DNA from 2 places in the Marinobacter suaedae genome. Region 1 is predicted to be linked to the other one. Evidence: predicted binding sites of a transcription regulator. Region 1 holds the regulator's gene; the other holds the start of a gene.
What was found. The regulator sigma-54, encoded in region 1, starts transcription at its own class of promoters, with help from an activator protein. The targets are predictions, from matches to a motif close to ANTGGCATNNANNTTGCTNT.

Region 1 (4,416 bases):
ACCGAGCGATGCTGGCCACCGGTGCAGCCAATGGAAATGGTCATGTAACTGCGGTTACTGTCAGCAAACGCCGGCAGCCAGTTCTCCAGAAATCCGATCAGGTCATCCACCATTTTTCGGCTGGCTGGCTCCTGCTCCAGGAAATCGATAACGGGTTGGTCCAGACCGGTGTAGTTGCGCAGGCTGTGATCCCAGTAGGGGTTGGGCAGACAGCGCACATCGAAGACATAATCCGAATCCAGCGGAACGCCATGCTTGAAACCAAAGGACTGGATGAGCAGCGCCAGTTCCTGGTCTTTACGTCCGACCACGCGTTGCTTGACCATGTCGCGCAGTTCGTAAATCGACGTGCCGGTGGTGTCAATATAGAGATCGGCCAGTTTGGATAGGGGTTCCAGCAGGTTTTTTTCGTTGTGAATGGCTTCCCGGAGGGACGTTTTATCATCGCTCAGTGGATGTTTGCGTCTGGTAGCGTGAAAGCGCTGGAGTAACGACTGTTCGTCCGCATCGAGGAAAATGATCTCAACCTGGAGGGCTGTCGATTTCAGCTGGCGGTATATATCCTCGAAGTTGCTCAGTTCCCCGGACAGGTTCCTGGCATCAATGCTCACGGCCATTTTGCTGAGCCTGCCCGGTGTCGCATGCTCGGTGGCTTCCTGAGTCAGCGGGAACAGCAGACCGATTGGCAAGTTGTCGATGCAGTAGTAGCCGAGATCTTCCAGTACATGGAGCGCTGTACTTTTACCGGAACCAGACCTGCCACTGACGATAATCAGTTTCATGGTTTCTCAGCCTCCCCTGTCGATGAATGATTACGGGTTTCCGGCGGTCATGTGCTGGTAGAGGGTGCCGGACGCTTCGCACTGGCGAAGCCGGTCGCAAAATGCACGATCGTTGAACTTCTCCGCCAGCTGGCTCAGCAGTTCGAGGTGCTCGCTGGTTGCTTCCTTTGGCACGATCAGGGCAAAAACCAGATCGACAGGCTGGTTGTCGATGGCGTCGAAATCAATGCTTTGTTCCAGTGTTACCAGAACACCGATGACATGATCGAGGCCTTCCAGTCGGCAGTGGGGAATGGCGATGCCCTGGCCAATGCCGGTGCTGCCAAGGCGCTCCCGTGCCACCAGGTTGTTGAAAATCTGCGTTGCGTTGAGCGTGGCGTCGTGCTGGTGAATTTGCTCGGCAATAGACTCCAGTACCCGTTTCTTGCTCGATGCAGGAATCCTGCACAGGGAAAGTTCGGGCAAAAGGATGTTATCGATTGTCAGGGATGTGTCGCTCATGGATCGACTGCATGTCGGTTAAAAAAAGCTGCGGCAGGATACCCTGGCCGCAGCGCGATTCGCTGTTGTTCACGGATCCGGTCGCTACCGGGAGCCGTTACCGTGCTTACGGTCTACGTTCTTTTCCTTGTGCTTGAGGATCTGGCGGTCAAGCTTATCGATCAGGGCATCGATTGCCGCGTACATGTCCTCGTTTTCAGCCTTTGCGTGAATTTCACCGCCAACCACATGCATGGTTGCTTCCGCCAGCTGGCGCACCTTTTCCACCTCCAGAGTGACCTGGCAATTGTTGATGTGGTCAAAGTGCCGTTCCAGTTTTTCGAATTTCTCTGAAACGTAATCCTTCAGTGCGGGAGTCAGTTCTACATGATGGCCTGAAATGTTGAGTTGCATAGGCGTCTCCTGTTGTCATCATGCCGGCCCAAACTGGGGCCGGGCTGAGCGCTGGTGCGGTGTTCTGCACCAGCAGAAATGTTCAGGGGCTGCCCTTGCAGACCGAATGCCCCTAAACCAGTCGTTTTCGCTCGTTGGACGGCGGAATATGCATGGCCTCCCGGTACTTGGCTACCGTGCGTCGCGCCACCCTGATGCCCTGTTCTCCTAGCATGGCCGCAATTTTACTATCGCTCAACGGCTTTTTCGGTGTTTCTGCAGCAATCAGTTTCTTGATCATTGCACGGATGGCGGTCGAAGAACACTCCCCACCCTCATCGGTACTGACATGGCTGGAGAAGAAGTACTTGAGTTCGAAAATGCCCCGTGGGGTGTGCATATATTTTTGCGTCGTCACCCTGGAAATCGTCGATTCATGCATTTCGACGGCCTGCGCAATGTCTGACAGGATCAGAGGTTTCATGGCCTCTTCGCCCTGATCGAGAAAGCCTTGTTGGTGCTCCACAATGCGCGTGGCGACCTTCAGCAAGGTTTCGTTCCGGCTTTGCAGGCTTTTGATGAACCATTTGGCCTCTTGCAGCTGATCCCGGAGGTAGGTGTTGTCAGCACTGCTGTCCGCTCGCTTTATAAGGGAAGCATAGCTTGCATTGACGCGGATGCGCGGTGCGATTTCAGGGTTAAGCTCCACGCGCCAGCGACCGCTGTGTTTCCTGACAATTACGTCTGGAATCACATAATCCGGTTCCGCCCGGTCAATGGAATCGCCGGGGCGTGGATTCAGATTGGTAATGAGCGCCAATACTTCCCGAAGTTGGTCCTCTTTCAGCCGGCTCCTGCGCAGCAGTTGTGCGTAATCCCGATTGCCAAGCAGGTTGATGTAGTGAGTAATCACCAGACGGGCCTGGGCGAGCCAGGGGGTTTCGGGCGGAAGCTGGTTCAGCTGGATCAGCAGGCATTCCTGAAGGTCGCGGGCAAATACGCCGGGCGGATCGAAATGCTGCAGGCGATGCAGAACCGCTTCCACTTCGTCCAGTTCCAGTGGGTCCTCGTCTTCCTCTTCCAGCAGGCCGGCGTGAATTTCTTCCAGTGGGCTGGTGACGTAGCCGCGGTCATCCACGGCATCCAACAGTGCGTGGGCTACAGCGCTGTCCCTTTCACTCAGTGGGGTGAGGTTGAGCTGCCACTCAAGGTGATCCTGCAGGGTTTCTGTGGGCGAGTTTCGTGTCTCGAAGTCGTGATCGTTTTCGTCGTCGTTTCGGGCAGCGGGTGCTGGGGCAGACTGGTAGATATCGTCCCAGGCTGTGTCGACGGGCAGGTCATCCGGAATGTTGTCGGGAGCCTCGTTTTCGGTCGACCAGTCGGGGCCGGGATCGGGTTCGTCCCAGTCTTGCTCAGCCTCGGACGAGGCGTCTGCCGTAACGTCAGCTTCGGTATCGTTTTGGGAATTGTCAGCGTCGTTGCTGGCGGTGTCCGGATGCTGTTCGTCATCTTCCGACGTCTCCAGCATGGGGTTGGATTCCAGAGCCTGCTGGATCTCTTGCTGGAGATCGAGGGTAGATAGCTGTAGTAGCCGGATCGCCTGTTGAAGCTGGGGCGTCATGGTCAGGCTTTGACCCAGCTTTAACTGTAAAGAGGCTTTCATCACCATGGTTCAGGATCCGTTACTCATCAGCTCACGCGATTACGGAATGTGTCGTAAAAATCTATACACGACCAGCGTTTGCAGAGTACGCGGTCTAGCAAGTTCTTTGCCGAGTTTACTTGGTAGCGAGTACCAAAACAATTGGATGCCATGAGTCACAGGCGGAATTCATCGCCCAGATAGACTTCCTTCACCTGCTGGTTGGCGAGAATGCTCTCGGCGTTTCCAGAGGCAATGATATGGCCGCCCGATACGATGTAGGCGGTTTCACAGATGTCCAGTGTTTCCCGGACGTTATGGTCGGTGATCAGCACGCCAATGCCTTTGTCCCTGAGGTGGCGGATGATGTGCTTTATGTCACTCACGGAGATGGGGTCGACCCCGGCAAAGGGCTCATCAAGCAGAATAAAGGCGGGCTCCATGGCCAGCGCCCGGGCGATCTCCACGCGTCGGCGTTCGCCCCCGGAAAGGGCCATGCCAACGCTGTCCCGAATGTGGGTGATGTGGAACTCTTCCAGCAGTTCTTCCAGTTTGTGTTCACGCTCGCTGCGGCTCAACCGTTTGCGGGTTTCCAGGATGGCCATGATGTTGTCCCGGACCGACAGCTTGCGAAACACGGATGCCTCCTGCGGCAGGTATCCAATACCTTTTCGCGCGCGTCCGTGCATGGGCAACGGTGTGATGTTTTGGCCATCAATGGCGATTCGGCCCCGGTCGGCGGGCACGAGGCCCACGATCATGTAAAAACAGGTCGTTTTGCCCGCGCCGTTCGGCCCCAGGAGGCCGACGATCTCGCCGCTGCGAATTTCCAGCGAGACGTCAATCACCACTTTTTTCTGTTTGTAGCTTTTCGCCAGATTACTGGCTCTCAGAACTGCCATCGGATCCCTGTCTGTTGCTGGTGCTACGTGGCTGAATAATCATTTCGACGCGCCCGCCGCCTGTCGTGGTCTCGGCGCCACCCTCGGCGGTGACGACTCGACGGACGGTATCATAATGAATGACGTCGCCTCGGAACAGGTTCCCGTTTTGCTGGATCACGGCTTCCCGTTCGAACGTAAGCTGATTGTCCGTGGCAGACCAGGTAATGCTGAGTGC
Region 2 (4,416 bases), 1.3 Mb from region 1:
CACTGGCAGAGATAATCCGGGGAATCAGGTCAAACGGAATCAGGCGGTCAGCGCCCTGGTCTTCGCCATAGACATTAAAGGTGATGCCCAGGCGCTGGAATAACACGTTGGCTTCCCGGCGTTTTTCGGCGATGAGGCCTTCGTCGGACTTTTCCAGCCACTGCTCAAGCATGCGACAGTGGGGGCGGACTCTGTTGTTCTCGTCGAACAACTCGTCATACAAACCGGGGGCCGGTGTCTGTATATGCATGATTCCGTGCGTCTCCTTCGACGGTGTTCGTTCATTTCCTCCGCAGTTACCGGCGGGCTTCCTGTTAAACAGCAAATGCCACGCCAGCCGGGGGAATTTTTTCTTGTAGGACTGTATCTTAGGAAAGCACGGCCTTGTGAAGACTGTCAATTGACACCGGAAACGAAAACAGGCGATCCGGGGATCGCCTGTTTGGTTTTCGTGTGCCCTCGGGGGGTTATTCGAAGGAGGTTGCACCAATTCGGTGAACGCTCACGTCCGCTCCCTTGAACTCTTCTTCTTCGGTCAGGCGCAGACCGGAAATGGCGTTGACGATGCCGTACACAATCAGACCGCCAACAAACGCCACCAGCACGCCGGCTACCGAACCGATGATCTGGGACATCAGGCTGACGCCGCCCAGGCCACCGAGGCTTTCCTGACCGAAGATGCCGCAGGCGATGGCACCCCAGACGCCACACACACCGTGCAGCGGCCAGACACCCAGTACGTCGTCCAGACGCTCGATCTTGTCCTGGGCCCATTCGAACATGTAGACGAAGATGGCACCGGCAATACCGCCGGTGACCAGGGCGCCCACCGGGTGCATCAGGTCAGAACCGGCACACACGGCAACCAGGCCGGCCAGCGGACCGTTGTGAATAAAGCCTGGGTCCTTGCGACCGACGACCATGGCCACCAGCACACCGCCGACCATAGCCATCAGACTGTTTACCGCCACCAGGCCACTGATGCCATCCAGAGTCTGGGCGGACATCACATTAAAGCCGAACCAGCCCACGGTGAGAATCCACGCGCCCAGTGCCAGGAACGGGATGTTGGACGGTGCAAAGGCCACCACGCGACCGTTGCGGTAACGGCCAGTACGGGCGCCCAGCAGCAGAACAGCGGCCAGTGCAATCCAGCCACCGACCGCGTGCACCACAACGGAGCCAGCGAAGTCGTGGAAGGATGCACCAAATTGGTTCTCAAGCCAGTCCTGGAAACCGTAGTTGCCGTTCCAGATCAGGCCTTCGAAGAACGGGTAGATAAATGCCACGATCAGGCCGGAGGCGATCAGCATCGGGTAGAACCTGGCGCGCTCGGCAATACCGCCGGACACAATAGCGGGAATGGCCGCCGCAAACGTCATCAGGAAGAAGAATTTAACCAGCTCGTAGCCGTTGCCAGCGGTGAGTTCACCGGCGCCGGTCATGAAGTGGCTGCCGTAGGCAATGTAATAGCCGATGAAAAAGTAGGCGACGGCGGAAATACCGAAGTCGGTGATGATCTTCACCAGGGCGTTCACCTGGTTCTTGTGTCGCACGGTACCAACTTCCAGGAAGGCAAAGCCGGCGTGCATGGCCAGTACCATGATGGCACCGATAAGGATAAACAGCGTGTTGGCGCTTTCGGTCAGGGTGTGTACTGCACTCGCAATGTCCACGGTTTTTCGCTCCTGGTGTGAGTTTGGGCCTCTTCCGGGCCTTTATGCATTAACGAGGTGCAGATAAGCAAATAGCGTTCCAAAATGATGCAAAATCAGGGGCGGCAGGTTTGGTCAGCAAGTTTTCTGGAAGGATGGTGTGAACTTCGGGAAATTATTGCACTATTTTGGTGCGGTTTGTGTGAGTTTGCACCATTAAGGTTTGCTGTTGTGTCGAGTCAGATCTGGTCCGGTGTCAGCTTGTCCCGTTCCTGCTGTTCTTTTTGTTCTTTCCAGGCGGCGTATTCGTGCAGATCTGACTCAAATAACTTCAGGCACAAGGCCACCACGCCGGCATCATCAAGAAATCCAAAGCCGAAAATCAGGTCTGGAATGACATCCAGCGGGTTCATCACGTAGATGAGGGCGCCGGCTACTGCTGCGATGGTTTTCCAGGGCACACTGCGGTAGTTCCCGTACCAGTAGTCGCGGATCATGGAAAACATCAGCCGGATGTCGGTGCCGAATCGTTCGAGCCTGCCACTGTTCCTGACCTTCTCTTCAATGGCTTTTTGCCGTTCCAGCAGCGTCTCCAGGTCTTGCCGGTGGACCTTTTCGGACTCTTCCTTCAGTTGTTTTTCGGCGCTTTTCTGGCTGAACAGGGCCATGAATAAACATCCTGTGTGCAGGTCAAGGGGTCATGATCGCTCAAGGTCGGGCCGATGCCAACCGCCGGATGGGTCAGCGCGTCGGGTAGTGATGTCGAAGGCGATCGGGGATTTGCGCCAGTTGTTTGTCGATCAGGGCGGTCATGGCATCGCCGATGGGGCCGGTATCCGTGCCCGGCTCGACAATGTCCAGCAGGTGGCTGACGGCTTCGGCGGTGGACAGGGCGTCCGGCCCCGGGGCCTTTCTGACGATGTAGCGAGACGGCGGGGCCTGCTGAAAGTGATACGCCGGTAGTGCCTTCAGGCCGGGATTGGTGTGCAGAATACGGGCGGCTTTGCGCCAGGTGCCATCAAGCACGACCCAGTGGCTGATGGCGGCCAGATCGGCGTGTTCAACCGGCTGGCTGCGGGGGCCGGGGAACAGCAGTGCCGTGGTATCCGACAGCGTTGTCGGGTCGAAGCCGCCCCGGCGAAACTGGTCCGGTGTTTCGCCCACCAGTACCCGGAGCCTGTCGAGACAGCGCTGGAGAATCCGCACGGTGCCCTTGGGCCGGTCGACCTCCGTTGGGTGCTGGAGAATGGTGATTGGGGTTCGATTCGCCACTGGACGGCAGTGGGCGCACACGCAGATGTTCAGGTGCAGGTTGCAGTGAGGGCACAGGTCACGAGGCATGGTGGTGATTACGGAGTCCCGTCAACCAGATGAACGGTTACCACCAGGCTTTGCCCCACATCTCCGGATTGGCCCAGTGCTTGGAGTTATTCCATTGCCGTTTGTGGTTGTAGTTGTCGAGATTGTAGGTGTAGAGCGCAATAGCGCCCGTTTCCAGCTCCGGGTCTGTGTGGCGACGGAATCCGAGGCCAATGAAATCCTTAAAGGCCCAGTCCGGTGACTCCCCGACCAGGACCGCAATCTGGTGAGTGCCATAGTTGCGCAGTTGACCCAGGAACAGGGCACCTTCATCAAATGACAGGTGTTCAAGGGTGTCTGACACCAGTGCAAGGTCGTGAACCGATTCCAGTGGCAGGCGGGCATTGGGGTCTTTAGGATCCAGATTGGTTATCCGGGTGTCTGAAAATTCCCGGGCCCAGAGTTCGGTGATTCGGGCGGCCGTCGTGCCGCAGCTCACGACAGAACCTGGTTTGCACGAATCCATGACCGCGGCAAGTGCCGCGGGCAAGCTGAGACCGGAATCGGCTTGGTTGTGTGACATATTGTCCTTCGCCTGATGGTTATCGACGTCGATTGAGTCTAGTCCGAAGGTGGTCCGGCAACACGATAACGTCTTTCCGGGCGTCCTACGGCACCATAATTTACTTCGGCCAGCAGTTCTCCTGTGCTGACCAGGTATTCCAGGTAGCGCCGGGCGGTGGTGCGTGATGCACCCATCTGCTGGCCAAGGGCCTCGGCATTCCAGTCGCCACCTTCCTGTAGTACGTGCCGAATCGTCTCCAGGGTCAGTGCGTCGATGCCTTTGGGCAGCCGTTGGGGTGTTTTTTTTTGCTCCGGTTCGGCCAGGCTTCTGGGAAGCAGGGTATCCACCTCCCTCTGCTCAAGCCGGTGCAATGTGGCCAGCCGCTGGTGATGCTGGCGGTAGTTCTCGACGGCTTCTTCCAGTCGCTCGAACACCAGGGGTTTCAGGATGTAGTCGAAGACACCGCCGCGCAAGGCACTGCGCAGGGTGTCGACCTCTTTGGCGGCGGTAATGAGGATGACATCGCTGGCCCGGTCGTTGGCCCGCAGTTCCCGGAGCAGGTCGAGGCCATTGCCGTCCGGGAAATACACATCCAGCAGAATCAGATCGGGGGAGAGTACGTCGATCTGATCCCGGGCATCGGTCAGGGTGTGGGCAATGCCGCAAAGTTCGACATTCTCCAGGCGTTCAACATAGCGCCGCTGGATTTCAGCAATCTGGCGATCGTCTTCCACAATCAACAGTCGAATGGGGGCCACCACTTCTGCTCCGTTCACAGGTGATCTTGTCTGCCCGGATCTTTGGGCAGGTACAGTGTAAACCGACTGCCCTCCGGCTTCAGGTTCTCCACGGTAACTGAACCGCCCCAGCGCTCTACAAACTGGCGCACCAGGAACA

Region 2: QVZ43_RS07565 (ammonium transporter) is a predicted target of sigma-54. The motif match lies at 1,741-1,760, and genes of this name have one in related genera.

What each region holds. Positions count from the first base shown of each region.
Region 1 covers NZ_JAUMIS010000001.1:344,648-349,063, reverse strand. The annotation lists gene rapZ (RNase adapter RapZ) at 1-782, opposite strand, end outside; gene ptsN (PTS IIA-like nitrogen regulatory protein PtsN) at 813-1,283, opposite strand; gene hpf (ribosome hibernation promoting factor) at 1,368-1,676, opposite strand; gene QVZ43_RS01495 (RNA polymerase factor sigma-54) at 1,789-3,318, opposite strand; gene lptB (LPS export ABC transporter ATP-binding protein) at 3,474-4,199, opposite strand; gene lptA (lipopolysaccharide transport periplasmic protein LptA) at 4,177-4,416, opposite strand, start outside.
Region 2 covers NZ_JAUMIS010000001.1:1,662,513-1,666,928, forward strand. The annotation lists gene QVZ43_RS07560 (circularly permuted type 2 ATP-grasp protein) at 1-250, opposite strand, end outside; gene QVZ43_RS07565 (ammonium transporter) at 468-1,676, opposite strand; gene QVZ43_RS07570 (YkvA family protein) at 1,895-2,323, opposite strand; gene QVZ43_RS07575 (tRNA-uridine aminocarboxypropyltransferase) at 2,397-2,996, opposite strand; gene QVZ43_RS07580 (DUF6231 family protein) at 3,034-3,537, opposite strand; gene QVZ43_RS07585 (response regulator) at 3,576-4,277, opposite strand; gene QVZ43_RS07590 (ATP-binding protein) at 4,292-4,416, opposite strand, start outside.